DNA from 2 places in the Kytococcus sp. Marseille-QA3725 genome. Region 1 is predicted to be linked to the other one. Evidence: riboswitches for the same ligand, from Rfam matches in the RefSeq annotation. Region 1 holds a riboswitch; the other holds the start of a gene.

What was found. A riboswitch is a leader RNA that binds a small molecule or an ion and turns the genes downstream of it on or off. The one in region 1 is predicted to bind S-adenosylmethionine.
Region 2: linked by a shared signal. The riboswitch ahead of ACY8FT_RS07675 (O-acetylhomoserine aminocarboxypropyltransferase/cysteine synthase family protein) and the one ahead of ACY8FT_RS02120 (methionine ABC transporter ATP-binding protein) in region 1 are both predicted to bind S-adenosylmethionine.

The regions. Positions count from the first base shown of each region.
Region 1 covers NZ_JBUCLA010000001.1:458,399-465,628, reverse strand. The annotation lists gene ACY8FT_RS02140 (MauE/DoxX family redox-associated membrane protein) at 1-560, shown strand, start outside; gene ACY8FT_RS02135 (MetQ/NlpA family ABC transporter substrate-binding protein) at 564-1,379, opposite strand; gene ACY8FT_RS02130 (MetQ/NlpA family ABC transporter substrate-binding protein) at 1,459-2,310, opposite strand; gene ACY8FT_RS02125 (methionine ABC transporter permease) at 2,458-3,111, opposite strand; gene ACY8FT_RS02120 (methionine ABC transporter ATP-binding protein) at 3,108-4,061, opposite strand; SAM riboswitch class I at 4,273-4,363, opposite strand; gene ACY8FT_RS02115 (hypothetical protein) at 4,532-5,212, shown strand; gene betT (choline BCCT transporter BetT) at 5,300-7,230, opposite strand, start outside.
Region 2 covers NZ_JBUCLA010000001.1:1,664,529-1,671,758, reverse strand. The annotation lists gene ACY8FT_RS07710 (NYN domain-containing protein) at 1-816, opposite strand, end outside; gene ACY8FT_RS07705 (ArsR/SmtB family transcription factor) at 915-1,283, shown strand; gene ACY8FT_RS07700 (hypothetical protein) at 1,280-1,600, shown strand; gene ACY8FT_RS07695 (hypothetical protein) at 1,686-2,165, opposite strand; gene ACY8FT_RS07690 (YbhB/YbcL family Raf kinase inhibitor-like protein) at 2,167-2,706, opposite strand; gene ACY8FT_RS07685 (TIGR03086 family metal-binding protein) at 2,813-3,403, shown strand; gene ACY8FT_RS07680 (alanine racemase) at 3,417-4,586, shown strand; SAM riboswitch class I at 4,709-4,810, shown strand; gene ACY8FT_RS07675 (O-acetylhomoserine aminocarboxypropyltransferase/cysteine synthase family protein) at 5,062-6,480, shown strand; gene metX (homoserine O-acetyltransferase MetX) at 6,477-7,230, shown strand, end outside.

The DNA of each region.
Region 1 (7,230 bases):
GGTGGCTGCCGGTCCTGGCCGCGGCGGTGGCCCTCACCTGGCTGATCGGCGGCGGGTCGTCCTCGGCCCGCGACGCCGGTGCGGTGCGGGACCCGCAGCCGGGCGACGAGGCCGTCACCCAGGAGGCGCCGCAGGAGGAGCTCGACTACCTGCGCACCCCCATCCCGTACGTGCAGGTGGAGAGCGACGAGGGCCCGCTGCACCTGCGCGACCTGGCCCGCCAGAAGGCGTGGCTGGTGCTCTACGTGAGCCTGGGCTGCGGCGGCTGCACCACGGCCCTGGAGCGGGCCGAGGAGTTCGCCGAGGAGTTCCCGCACGTCGGCGTCCTGACCGTCACCACCACTCCCTCGGCACCCGACCACCCGGCCCGCCCGGAGCACGGGGTGGTCGCCTACGACGAGGACCAGCGCCTGCGGCAGACCATGCAGTTGTGGAGCACCCCGACGGCGTTCGTCATGGGCGCCGACGGCCTGCTCGCCGGCGGCCCGGTCGCCGGCGGCAGCCTCTGCGTCCGCTTCATGGACGAGATCTCCGAGGAGCTGCGGACCGCCGCCGAGTGAGCCTCACTCGGCGGGCACGACCGTGCCGTCGTACTCGGAGCGGATGAACTCGGCCACCTCCTTGCCGGCCAGCAGCTTCGCCAGCTTCTTCAGCCGCGGGTCCTCGGCATCCTCGGTGCGCACGACCAGCAGGTTGGCGTACGGGTTGCCCTCCGCCTCCTCGAGCGCGAGCGCGTCGTCGGTGGGCCTGAGGTCGGCCTCGATGGCGTAGTTGCCGTTGATGACGGCGGCGTCCACGTCGCCCAGCGAGCGCGGCAGCTGGGCGGCCTCGAGCTCGGTGATCTCCGGCCCGCCGTCCTTCACGTCGCCCACCGTCGGGGCGGCGTCCCCGGTGTCCTCGAGCTCCAGGACGCCCTGGTCGGCCAGCAGCCGCAGGGCGCGGCCACCGTTGGAGGGGTCGTTGGGGATGGCGATCTTGCTGCCGCTCGAGAGCCCGGCGAGGTCGTCGACCTTCTCGGAGTACACCCCCAGCGGCTCCAGGTGCACGGCGCCCAGGCTGGTGAAGTCGTACCCGGCGGCCTCCTCCTGCTCGTCCAGGTAGGGCTGGTGCTGGAAGTAGTTGGCGTCCAGGTCGCCGGCGTCCAGCGCCTCGTTCGGCTGCACGTAGTCGGTGAACTCGACCACCTCGATCTCCAGCCCCGCGTCCGCGGCGAGCTCGTCCCGGACGAAGGTGAGGATCTCCCCGTGGGGCACGGGGTTGACCCCCACCCTCAGGGTGTCGCCCCCGGACCCGCGGCCGCAGGCACCGAGGGTGATCGAGGAGGCGAAGGCGGCGGTCAGCGTGAGGACGGTGCGGCGGGTGGGGTGGGTGGGATTCATGGTTCTCTCCTGTGGGATGTAGCGGGGTGGTGAGGCTGGGTGACGGAGGGGGCGGCGCCTGCCCCCCGGGACGGACGGCTCAGTCGACCTGCACGACGGTCCCCTGCCAGGTGTCCTGGATGAACTCGCCCACCTCGGGTCCGTGGAGGACCTCTGCCAGGGCGGCCAGGTGCTCGTCGTCGGCCTCCTCGGCGGTGGTGACCAGGTTGATGACGAAGCGCTCGTCGTCCGGCTCCTCCCGGACCAGCGCCTCGTCCACCTCCAGGCCGTTCTCCACGGCGTAGTTGCCGGGGACGGCGCTGACGTCCACGTCCCCCACCGAGCGCACGGTCTGGGCCGCCTCGACCGGCACGAACTCGAGGTCGTGGGGGTTCTTCCGCACGTCCTCGGGGGTCGGCGGCGTGTCTCCGGTGTCGGCCAGCTCGATCAGGCCCTCCTCCTCGAGCAGCCACAGACCGCGGGCCCCGTTGGTGGGGTCGTTCGGGACGGCCACGCGGGCGCCCGAGGGCAGGTCGTCCAGGCTGTCGACCTTCTCGGAGTACAGGCCCATCGGCTGGTTGGAGATCCCGTCGACGATCTCGAAGTCGTACCCGGCGGCCTTCTCCTGGCTCTCCAGGAAGAGCTCGTGCTGGTAGTAGTTCGCGTCCACCGAGCCCTCGTGCAGTGCCACGTTCGGCTGCACGTAGTCGGTGAACTCCTCGACCTCCAGCTCGAATCCGTTCTCGGCGTCCAGCTCCTCGTCGTCGACGAAGCGCAGGATCTCGGCGTGCGGGGTCGGCGTCGCGGCCACCTTCACGACCGGCACGTCGCCGGCCGAGGCGTCACCCCGGCCGCAGCCGGTGAGCGCCAGCCCGGACAGGGCCAGTCCGGCCAGGGCGACGGCGGTGCGCGAGGGAGTGGGACGGGTGGCGGAGCTCTCGGCGGGGGGCATGGCAGGTCCTCTCGGGAGGGTTCACGGGTAGGGGGTGCCTTGGGCACGACCGGGTGCGGTCTGCCGTGGCGGGTGGTGGGCCCGGTCCGTGCCGGGCGGGTGGGGGGGGGGGTGAGGACGCCGCCGGTGGTCGGCGGCGTCTCCCCGTCAGTGGCGGGTGAGGCGGGCGGCGGTGTCCCCGACGAACTGCACGAGGACCACCAGGGCCATGAGCACCAGCACGCAGGCGATGGTCACGGTCATGTCGAACCGCTGGTAGCCGTAGCGGATGGCGAGGTCGCCCAGTCCCCCGCCACCGACAGCACCGGCCATCGCGGAGTAGCCGATGAGCGCGACGACGGTGACGGTGAGGCCGGCGATCAGGCCCGGAAGCGCCTCGGGCAGCAGCACCGCCCGGATCACCTGACCGCGGCTGGCCCCCATCGCGGAGGCGGCCTCCACCTTGCCCGGGTCGACCTCCCGCAGCGCCGTCTCCACGAGGCGGGCCAGGAACGGGATGGCGCCCAGGGTCAGCGGCACGGCGGCCGCCGTCGGGCCGATGGTGGTGCCGGCCAGCACCTTGGTCATCGGGGCCACGAGCACCAGCAGGATGATGAACGGGATGGAGCGGCCCGCGTTCACGACGGCGGCCACCACCGCGTTGAGCAGGCGGTGCGGGAACAGCCCGCCGGGCGCCGTGGCCACGAGCAGAACGCCCAGCGGCAGGCCGACCAGCAGACCGATCCCGGTTGCCAGCCCCACCATGTAGAGGGTGTCCAGGGTGCCGGAGACGAGCTCCTCGACGAGGCGGTCGGTGGTCATGCGAGGGTCTCCTGTCGGGCGGGCTCGGTGACGAGCAGGTCGAGGGTGCCGATGCGCGAGCCGTGGAGGTTCTCCACGCGGGCCGCGGCCACCTGCACCCGGTGGCCGGTGGCGGTGAGCTCGGCGATGATGGCGTCCTCGTCCTGGGTGGCCAGGTCGAGGGTGAGGAGGCGCGCACCGGGCGGCAGCCCGGCGGCCTCCAGCGGGCGCACGGGGCGCGGCACGAGCTGGGAGGCAAGGGTGCTCCCCCGGGTGGCGGCGACCTCCGCCAGGGAGCCGGACTCCACGACCCGACCGGCCGAGAGCAGGGTCACTGCATCAGCCACGCGGGTGACGACGTCCATCTCGTGCGTGATGAGCACGGTGGTCAGCCCGAGGTCCTCAGTGAGCTCGCGCAGCAGGTCCAGCACGCCGTCGGTGGTCTCCGGGTCGAGCGCGCTGGTGGCCTCGTCGCAGAGCAGCACCGCGGGGCCGGTGACCAGCGCCCGGGCGATCGCGACGCGCTGCTTCTGCCCGCCGGAGAGCTGCCGCGGGTGCGCTCCGGCGCGATCGGCGAGCCCGACGCGCTCCAGGAGCTCGGCGGCCCGCCGGGCCCGCTCGGTGCGGCCGACCCCGGCCAGCTCCAGCGGCAGCGCGACGTTCTGTGCGGCGGTGCGCGAGTCCAGCAGGTTGAAGTGCTGGAAGATCATGCCGATCTCACGGCGGGCCCGACGCACCTCCCCGGCCCGCAGCGCCGTCAGCTCACGGCCGTCCACGGTCACGCTGCCCGAGGTGGGGCGCTCCAGCAGGTTGATGCAACGCACCAGCGTCGACTTGCCGGAGCCGGACGGCCCGACGACGCCGTGCACGCTGCCACGGTCAATGTGCAGGGAGACCTCGTCCAGGGCGTGGACGGGCTCTCCCCCACCGGTGGGGAAATAGGTCTTGGACACCTTGTCCAGGGTGATCATGAAGGTCCTTCCGGGCACGACGGAATGACCCGACGGACACCTGGGAATGCCGAGGCAGACCCGGGTCGACGCCGGGGGCGAAAAAAGGGGGGCGTGGGTTCTGAGGGCCTGGGGACTACCGGGTCCGACGACGACTCACCACGGGGTGAGGGGTCGATGGTCCGGCAGGAGCCTCAGGACCTCGTCCACATACAGCAGATGCGCATCGTTTCCTCCATCGTTTCTGGCGTTAGCACCCTCGCCCTGCCGGGGGGTTGCTGCGGTTTCAGGGAGCCAGATCTCTCCACCGCTCTGGATACAGTGCGCTCAAGATACGCCGCGAGAAGGAATTCGCCAAATGCGCCCCTCCCCGCCTCGTCCTGCGGCCAGGCGGCCGCGGGCTCGGTACCGTTGCCCCCACCGTGGGGCGTCCTGCCCCGCACGCACACCCGCCCGGGACACCCGGGCGCTGACACGAGAGGGGAACGCCGATGAAGACCTTCGGCAAGATCCTGTTCTTCCTGGGTGTCCTGTCGCTGGTCCTCGGCATCATCGGGGCGATCGTGGCCGGCACCTCCTTCGGCTCGGCGAACGACGCCCTCACCGAGAAGGAGACGATCAACGGCGCCACCTCGGTCTCCATGGACGACGACGAGTCGCGCATGCTCCTCGGGGACAGCTCCGGCGACGCCTCCGAGTGCTCCGCGACCGGCGGCAGCATCGAGGCGATGCCGGCCAACGCCGACTTCGAGATCAACGGCGACCAGGTCCTCGGCACGCTGACGGCCGACGGCGAGGGAGACGTCATGGTCACCTGCCCCGGCAGCGACTACGCACTCTCCGGACCCGGTGAGTTCTCCGACTTCATGAAGCTCGGTCTGGGCGCGCTGGCCGCGATCATCTTCGGCCTGCTCGGCCTGTTCCTCATGGCGGTCGGTGGCCTGCTCTGGTTCCTCGGTCGCCGCAAGCAGAAGCAGCAGACCTACTCGCACTACAGCAACGGCGAGTACTCCGACCAGTTCGCCCGCTCCGCCCCGTACAGCCAGCAGGGTCACCAGGCCCCGCCGGCCCCGTACGCCTCCACCGACCGGCCGACTTACGGCGAGCCGGTGCGCGACGACCGGTCCTGGGACCGCGGGGACAACACCCCGCCCCCGCCGCCCCGCGGCTGACCACACACCGTGCCCCCGCGGCACGACACCGACGAGGAGGGTCCCGGCGTGTGCCGGGACCCTCCTCGTCGTTCGTCCACACACCGGTCAGGAGGGAGACCCTCCGGGGGACCTCCCCCGTCGCACCGTCGGCGGGGGCCCAGTGCCTCTGGAGCGTCCGATGAGGGGCGCCGGCAAGGTCCTCACCGTGCTGGGCCTGGTGTTCCTCGTCCTGGCGATCATCGCGGCCGTCTTCGGCATGCTGGGGGCGATCTTCGGCTTCTCCCTGGCCCTGCTGCTGCTCGGCCTCGGCATCCTGCTGTGGATCCTGGGACGCCGCTCCCACCGGCCCCCGCAGGCCCCGTACGGAGGTCCCCCATACGGGGGTCCGGGTGGGTACGGCGCGTACGCCGCCCAGCGCTCGTAGTGGTCGAGCACGTCGTGGCACAGGGTGTCCGCGTCGTACCCGAGCACGTCGTAGACCTCACCGGTCGGCAGGGCGACCTCCAGCCGGGTGGTCGTGTCGTCGGCCTCCAGCACGCGGGCGCCGTAGCTCGGCTGCGGCACCACCCGCACCTGCACCGGGTAGCGGAAGGGGTCCATCGGCCCGCTCCCGTCGGCCATCACCGGCGCCGGCACGATGAGGGCGGCACGACGCTTGACGCGGCCCCGCTCCAGCGGCTCGCTGGCCTCGACCCGCGCCTCCACGCCCTGCCCCCGCAGCTCGGTCGCCACCGACTCCAGGGCCGGGAGCACCGTCTCGTCGAGCCGCGCGGTCGCACGACCGACGCTCACCGAGCCGAGCGCCAGACCGAGTCGACGGCGCCACGAGCCACCGTGCTCCTCGCCGCGGGCCAGCTGACCGGTCAGCGAGGCACGGTGCGCGTCCGCCCGGGCCCGCTCGGCCTCGAGGGCCCGGTGCAGGCCCACCATCACCAGGATCATCACCACGGCGAACGGCAGGCCCATCACGATGGTGGCGCTCTGCAGCGCCGGGATGCCGCCCACCAGCAGCATCGCGATGGTGAGCACACCGGTCGCGACGGCCCAGAAGATGCGCAGCGCCGGGTGGGCGTCGTGCTCCGGGTCCGGCAGGTACGAGGACAGGTTGGCCATGACCAGCGCACCGGAGTCGGCGGAGGTCACGTAGAACAGCAGCCCGACGAAGGTGGCCAGACCCACGAGCACCATCGGCAGCGGGTGGTCCTGCAGGAGGGTGAAGAAGCCCTGCTCGGGCGAGTTCATGGCCAGCTCTCCGAACGCCTTGTCACCGCCGCGGATGCGCTCGACCGCGGTGTTCCCGAACACCGAGACCCACATGACGATGTAGCAGAAGGGGATGGTGAGCGTGCCGAACACGAACTGCCCGATGGTGCGACCGCGCGAGATGCGGGCCAGGAACATGCCGACGAAGCTCGCCCAGGCCACCCACCAGGCCCAGAAGAAGAGGGTCCACGCGCCCATCCAGTCGCTCGGGTGGTCGAAGGCCATGGTGTTGAGCGTCATGCCCGGGAAGAGCGAGACGTAGTCCCCGACGTTCATGGTGATGGCGCGCAGCAGGAAGGAGGTCTCGCCGGTGACCAGCACCCAGCCGGCGAGCAGGATCGCCAGCAGCACGTTCAGCTGCGAGAGCAGCCGGATGCCGCGGTCGACGCCGGTGGTCGCCGAGACGGTCGCCACGGCCACCGCGAGCACGACCAGGCCGATCTGGGCGCCGGTCCCCTGCCCGGTCCCGAAGAGGATGTCGATGCCGACGTTGAGCATGACGACGCCGATGCCCAGCGAGGTGGCGACACCGAAGATGGTGCCCAGCACGGTCGCGGTGTCCACCGCGTGGCCCACGGGGCCCTGGATGCGGCGCCCGAAGATCGGGTGCAGCGCCGAGCGGACGGCCAGCGGCAACCCTCGCCGGTGGGCGAAGTAGCCCAGCGCGATGCCCATGAGCGTGTACATGCCCCACCCGGTGATGCCGTAGTGGAACATCGTCCAGACGGTCGCCTCGCGGGCGGCCTCGATGGAGCCGGCCTCGACCTCGGGCG
Region 2 (7,230 bases), 1.2 Mb from region 1:
CGTGCGCTTCAGCGCCGAGGCGGTCACCGGGCCGCTGGCGGTGCGCGCCAGGCCGGCCACCGTCTGGGCGACCATCGGGGCGATGGCCCCGGTGCCCTGGTTGGCGGTCGCGACCTCCTCGCCGTCGGGCGTGGTCTCCGGGGTGGTCTTGCGCTGGCCGCGCGAGGAGCCGCCCTTCTTGCCGCCCTTGCCGGCCGGTTTCTCGGCGGGGTCCTTCGGCGCCGACCCAGCGGTGGTCTCCGTGCGCTCCTTGGCCTTGTCCTTCGACTTGCCGCCTCGCCCACGACCATCCGCGGTGTCCGGCTGCTCCTTCGCCCCCGAGTCGGCGGGGACGTGGGGGTCGACGCCGTCGAGGGTGTCGTAGAAGAGGAACTCGTCGCAGGCCGGCGGCAGCATCGCGGAGGTCGAGTTGCGCACACCCACGCCGATCACGTTCTTGTTCAGCTCGCGCAGCTTGTGCACCAGGGGCGTGAAGTCCGAGTCGCCGGTGCAGATGGCGAAGGTGGTGATGTAGTCGCGCTCGAAGGCCATCTCGATCGCGTCCACGACCATCTTGATGTCGGCCGCGTTCTTGCGGGATGCCCCCATGCGCTGCGGCATCTCGATGAGCTCGACGTGGCTGCGCGTGAGCATCCGCCGGTCCTCGTCGAAGTAGGACCAGTCGGCGTAGGCCTTGCGCACGACGACGCGGCCGCGTTCGGCGAGGGCGTCGGCGATGGGCTTGAGGTCGAAGGTCATTCCCCCCAGGTGGTCGCGTGCCCCCAGGGCGAGGTTCTCGTAGTCCACGAACAGGGCGATGCGTTCCTCGTGAGTCACCCCACCGACTCTACGCGGCCGTGGGTGCGGGCCCGGCCTGACCACGGAACGCATGCGCCGCCTTGCATATGCGGTGGTTCGCATATTAGAGTCAACGCATGAGTTCGAAGGGAACGCAGGACGAGCAGCAGCGTCTGCGCGAGCAGGCGGCCGGGACCTTCCGGGTGCTCTCGTCCCCCCTCCGCATCCAGCTGATCGAGCTGCTCGCCGAGGGCGAGCGGACGGTCTCCGACCTGGTGGAGGCGGTGGGGCAGTCGCAGCCACTGGTCTCCCAGCACCTGCGGGTGCTCCGGGACCAGTGCCTCGTGAGTGTCCGTCGCGAGGGACGCGTCTCCCACTACTCGATCCTCGACGACCACGTGCTCCACGTGGTCGCGGACACGTTGGCGCACGCCAGCGAGCACGACCACACAGAGCCCGCGCCGCGGGAGCGGGGCGAGGGCTCCGCACGACAGGAGGACGCATGACCACCATCACCCACGAGACCCACACCGAGCACGCCCACACCCACGGTCCGGACTGCGGTCACGAGGCGATCGTGCACCTGAACCACGTGGACTACCTGCACGACGGCCACGCGCACCGCGAGCACGAGGGCCACTACGACGAGTGCTCCTCCTGCGCCTGCGGGTGCGAGGGGCCGTGTGCGACCTGCTCCGCCGGCAAGGACTGCACCTGCGCCAACTGCGTGCACGCCACCTGCGAGTGCGCGAACTGCACCGACAGCTGCTCCTCCTGCACCTGCACCGACTGCAGCTGCAAGACCTGCCAGCACGCGGGCTGACGTCCCTCGGCGAGTCCCCGGACATGAGAGGAGCCCCACCCTCTGGTGGGGCTCCTTTCGTGCTTCCGGAGCGGTGCCGCGCCGGTCAGCCCGCCACGGCCGCGGCGAAGGCCAGGGGTGCGCAGCCCAGGGCCAGTGCCGTGCACGGGTGCTCGACACCGCGGGCGGCCAGCTTCCGCACCAGCCAGTGCTCGAGGGCGAAGCCACCGGCCACGGACGCCACGGCGAGCCCGCCCACGACCGCCCACGTGGCCGGGGACACCCGGATGTCGGGCTGGTCCAGCCCCTGTGCGGCGGCCGGCAGCGACTGCTCGTCCCAGTCGGACGAGCCCGCCGCCTGCTCCTGCTCCGCGGACGGCGCCTCCTCGTCCGTGGTCCGGGTCCCGGTGCCCGGAGCCAGCCGCTCGGGGGTCAGGACGGCGTAGGCCATGGCGGTGGTGAGCGACAGGGCCCCCTGCATCGGCCAGCGCACGCGACGCTGGGGCACCCAGTCCGGCAGGGCCGTCATGGCCGTTGCGCCGGCGGTGAGCACGAGCGGGCCGAGGACCCGGGGGCGAGCACCCATGTCAGCCCTCCTGCACCTGGTAGGTGCCGGTGAGGGTGCCGCGGCCCAGCGTCTGGAAGAGCATGGTGAACGCGCCCACGGTGGCCGTGGCGGACTGGTCCAGGCCGAGGTCCTCGGTGTCCAGCGCGTGCACGGCGAAGATGTACCGGTGGGGTACGTCGCCGGGCGGCGGGGCCATGCCGGACCAGGCCTTGACACCCGAGTCGGCGTTCAGCATGAAGGCGCCCTCGGGCAGGTTGTGCCCGCCCTCGGCGCCAGCGTCGGCCGCCAGCTCGGTCACGTCGGCGGGGATGTTGAGCACCGTCCAGTGCCAGAACCCGGCCGGGGTCGGGGCGTCGGGGTCGAAGCAGGAGACGGCGAACGACTTCGTGCCCTCCGGGGCACCGCTCCACGCCAGGTGCGGGGAGGTCTCCTCGCCATCCTGCGCGTGTCGGGCGTCCATCGGCTCACCCTCGCGCACGTCGCGGCTCGTCACCTCGAAGGAGGCCGTCTCCGGCAGGAGACCGTAGGGCTCAGGGGCTTGGGGTCGCTGCAGATCCATGGGCCCACCGTATGCCGCTGTGACGGGTCGCGTCACCCACGCCCGCCGTCCCCAGGAGCGGCTCTCGGTCGCGTGCGGCTCCCGGGGTGGCGGATACCGTGCCGGCATGACTGCTGCTGCCCCGTCCACCTCCCGGCAGGCCATCGACCTGCTGCCGGAGTCCGCACGCGCCTTCGGCGTCGTGCTCGACCGCCTCGACGACCAGGCCTGGGGGCGACCGTCCCCGTGCACCGGGTGGACGGTGCGGGACGTCGCCAACCACGTCGTGGCCGAGCACCTGTGGGCACCGCACCTGCTGCGCGGGGAGTCCCTGGAGCAGGTGGGGGACCGCTACGACGGCAACGTGCTGGGCGACTCCCCGGACGCGGCCCGCCGGTCCTGGCGGATGGCGATGCTCGGCGCGCTGCAGGCCTGGGCACAGGTGGACGACGTGGAGCAGCCGGTGGCGTTCACCGGGGGCGAGCAGACCGTGGGGGAGTACGCCCACCAGATGCTGGTGGACCTGACCGTCCACGCCTGGGACGTCGCGCAGGCTGGTGGCGTGGGCGTGCCCGTCCTCACCGATGCGGTGGGCGTGGCCTTCGCCTACGAGAAGCCTCGGGTGGAGCAGGGGCGGGCCATGGGGCTCTTCGGGCCGCCGACCCGTCCGCGCTCGGACCACCCGATGGACCAGCTCGTCGCCCTGCTGGGGCGCTGAGGTGGGCGCGCCGGTGCAGCAGGCCGCAGAGGCACCTCATCTGCCGCCCACCCCGCGGGTGGTGGTGGACCGGGCGCGCTTGGGGGCGAACGTGGAGCGCATGGCCGCGCTGGCCGCCTCCCGTGGGCAGGCCCTGCGTCCGCACGCGAAGACCCACAAGTGCCCCCGCATCGCGGCCCTGCAGCTGGAGGCCGGGGCGGTCGGGCTGACGGTCGCGACCCTGGGGGAGGCCGAGGTGTTCGCGGACGCCGGCTGCGGTGATCTGCTCATCGCCTACCCGGTGTGGTGGACGGCCGACCAGGCCCGCCGGGCCGCCGAGCTGGCTGCCCGGGTGCGTCTGGCCGTGGGGGTCGACTCGGTCGAGGCCGTCGAGCGCCTCGCCGGGCTGTGGGGTGCGTCGTCGGCCCGACCGGACGACACGTCCAGCTCGGACGACCGGGTGTGCTCGGTCGGCGGGCTGCGGACGCGGGGCGAGGTGCCCACGACCCGGCCGGAGCTCGTGGTGGAGGTCGACACCGGCCACCACCGCAGCGGGTGCGAGCCCGAGGAGATCGAGGCGGTGGCACGCGCCGCCCTCCGGGCCGGTCTGGTGGTGCGCGGTGTCTTCACCTTCCCCGGCCACAGCTACACCCCCGAGGGGCGCGAGCAGGTGGTCGCCGACGAGGCCGCGGTCATCGCCCGGGCCGCTGACGTCCTCCGGCGGGCCGGCGTGCCCGCCCCGCTGGTCTCCGGCGGATCCACCCCCTCGGTGGCGCTGGAGGAGAGCGGCTTCGACGAGCTGCGCCCCGGTGTCTACGTCTTCGGCGACGCGCAGCAGTGGGAGCTCGGCACCTGCACACCGGAGGAGATCGCACTGACCGTGCACTCCACCGTCGTCTCCCACGCGGGAGGGCGCCTGGTGCTCGATGCCGGCAGCAAGGCCCTCGGCGCCGACCGTCCCGGGTGGGCCTCGGGGTACGGGCGCCTGCTGGACCACCCGGAGGCCCGGATCGAGCTGCTCTCGGAGCACCACGCCGTGGTCGTGCTGCCCGACGGGGAGCCGCTGCCCGCCCGGGGCAGCGTCGTGCGGGTGGTGCCCAACCACGTCTGCAACGCGGTGAACCTCACCGACGAGCTGCTGGTCGAGGAGGCCGGGCAGGTCCGGGAGCGGTGGGCCGTCGAGGCTCGGGGGTTGAACGCCTGAGGCCGGTGTCCGGAGGGCGGGCTCGGCGCGGCCGGCTGGGCCAGGGGCGGAACGCCTGAGGTGGCCGGGGTCCGGTGAAATGCACCCTTGCCCCTTGGGGAGCAGAGGCGTACAGTGCCGGGAACTCATCCAGAGCGGCCGAGAGACGTGGCTCCACGACGCCGCGGCAACCCGGCGGACCGAGAGGTCCGACCCACGGGTGCCACTGCCACGATCGATGCGAAGGAGATCGAGATGCAGCAGCGCACCTCCACCCACCTGACGCGCACCGCCGTGGCCGGTCCTGCCGTCCTGGTCATCCCGTCGTCGTCGATACGAATGCCGCAGGCGCAGCGGGCCCACTGAGCCCCTGCGCCGAGCCCTCGAGGCCCGACGACCACCTTTCCCGCCGCCACCCGTCCACCGGGTGGTCGGCAGGCCGTACCCCCCTGCGTGACGTGCACCGCGGGGCGGCCACGCACACCCAGGAGACGCCATGACGCAGTCCACCGATCCCACCTCCACCACCGCGACCCCCGCCGAGACGGCGCACCCGGAGACCGGCACCACCACCCCGTCCGCCGCTGACGAGGTCACCTGGGGCCTGTCCACCCGCGCGGTCCACGCCGGTCAGGTGCCCGACTCGGACACCGGGTCCCGCGCCCTGCCGCTGTACCAGACCACGAGCTACGTGTTCCGGGACGCCGACCAGGCCGCCGGCCGCTTCGCGCTCGCGGAGCTCGGCCCCATCTACACCCGGCTGAACAACCCCACCAGCGAGGCCGTCGAGGAGCGGCTCGCGGCCCTCGACGGCGGGGTCGGTGCCCTGCTGCTCTCCTCCGGGCAGTCGGCCACCACCCTGGCCCTGCTCAACCTGTGCGACGCCGGGGACCACGTCGTGGCCTCCAGCCACCTGTACGGCGGCACGCAGAACCTCTTCTCCGTCACCCTGCGGCGCCTCGGCATCGAGGTGAGCTTCGTCGACCCGACCGACCCGGCTGCCTGGCGCGAGGCGGTCACCGAGCACACCAAGGCCTTCTACGCCGAGAGCATCGCGAACCCGTCCGGAGTGGTGCTCGACGTCGCCGCCGTGGCCGAGGTGGCCCACGAGGTGGGGGTTCCGCTGGTGGTGGACAACACCATCGCCACACCGGCCCTGCTGCGGCCCCTGGAGCACGGGGCCGACGTGGTCGTCTACTCGGCCACCAAGTTCCTCGGTGGGCACGGCACCGCGGTGGCCGGTGCGATCGTCGACGGCGGCCGCTTCGACTACGGGGCCCACGGGGACCGGTTCCCGCACTTCACCGAACCCGACCACACGTACAACGGGCTGGTCTTCGCCCGCGACCTCGGGGAGGGCGGTGCCTTCGGTGTGAACCTCTCCTTCATCCTGCGTGCCCGAGTGGTCCTCCTGCGTGACCTCGGCTCGTCGGTGGCCCCGTTCAACGCCTGGCTCATCGCACAGGGGCTGGAGACGCTGACGCTGCGGATGGAGCGACACGTCGCCAACGCGCGGGTGATCGCCGAGTGGCTCGCCGCGCACCCGCAGGTCGAGCGCGTGCACTGGGCCGGACTGCCCGACCATCCCTCCCACGAGGTGGCCCGGCGCTACCTGCCCGAGGGGCCGGGGTCGGTCCTCTCCTTCGAGGTCGCCGGTGGCGCCGAGGCCGGCCGGGCGTTCGTCTCCGCGCTGCGGCTGCACAGCCACGTGGCCAACATCGGGGACGTGCGCTCGCTGGTGATCCATCCGGGCTCGACCACCCACGCCCAGCTCTCGGAGGAGGAGCAGCGCGCCGCGGGTGTGGCACCGGGCCTGGTGCGGTTGAGCGTGGGCATCGAGGACGTCGACGACCTGCTCGCCGACCTCGAGCGGGGCTTCGCGGCCCTGCCGAGCACCGAGGGCGTGGCGCGGTGAGCGGCGTGTTCCTGTCCGAGGCGCCCGCGTGGGAGTGCGTCCGGGGCGTCGCGCCGGGTGCGGGCCGGGGTGCAGTGCGGCCCGGGGAGCCGGGCACGGAGGTCCGCCCGGGCCCTGCCGCGGCTCCCACCCGACGCCTGCTGCGGCCCGGCCCGGTGCGGCTGGAGTCCGGGGAGCTGCTGCGTCCCGAGGTCGCCGTCCGCTCCTGGGGGCCACCGCCGGCCGCCGACGGCTCCAACGTCGTGGTGGTGCTGCACGCACTCACGGGGGACTCCCACGTCGGGGGACCGGGCGGGCCGTCGCACGCGCCGGACGGGTGGTGGCCCGACGTCATCGGGCCGGGGCGGCCGCTGGACACCGAGCGCCTCCACGTCGTCGCCCCCGACGTCCTGGGCGGCTGCAGCGGCACCACCGGCCCGGCCAGCACGGCCCCGGACGGCCGGGCCTGGGGCAGCCGCTTCCCGGCGGTGACGGTGCGCGACCAGGTGGCCGTGGAGGTTGCTGCCCTGCAGGCCCTCGGGGTGCGGCGGGTGGCGCACGTCATCGGTGCCTCGGCCGGTGGCATGCGGGCCCTGGAGTGGGGTCTGCAGCAGGAGGTGGAGGTCGGGCACCTCTGCGTCGTGGCCGCCCCCGCGGTGGCCTCGGCGGACCTCCGGGCCGGTGTGGCCCTGCAGCGAGCAGCCGTCGAGGGCGATCCGGCCTGGGCGCAGGGTGACTACCACCCGGGCCCCGGCCCGGTGGCGGGACTCG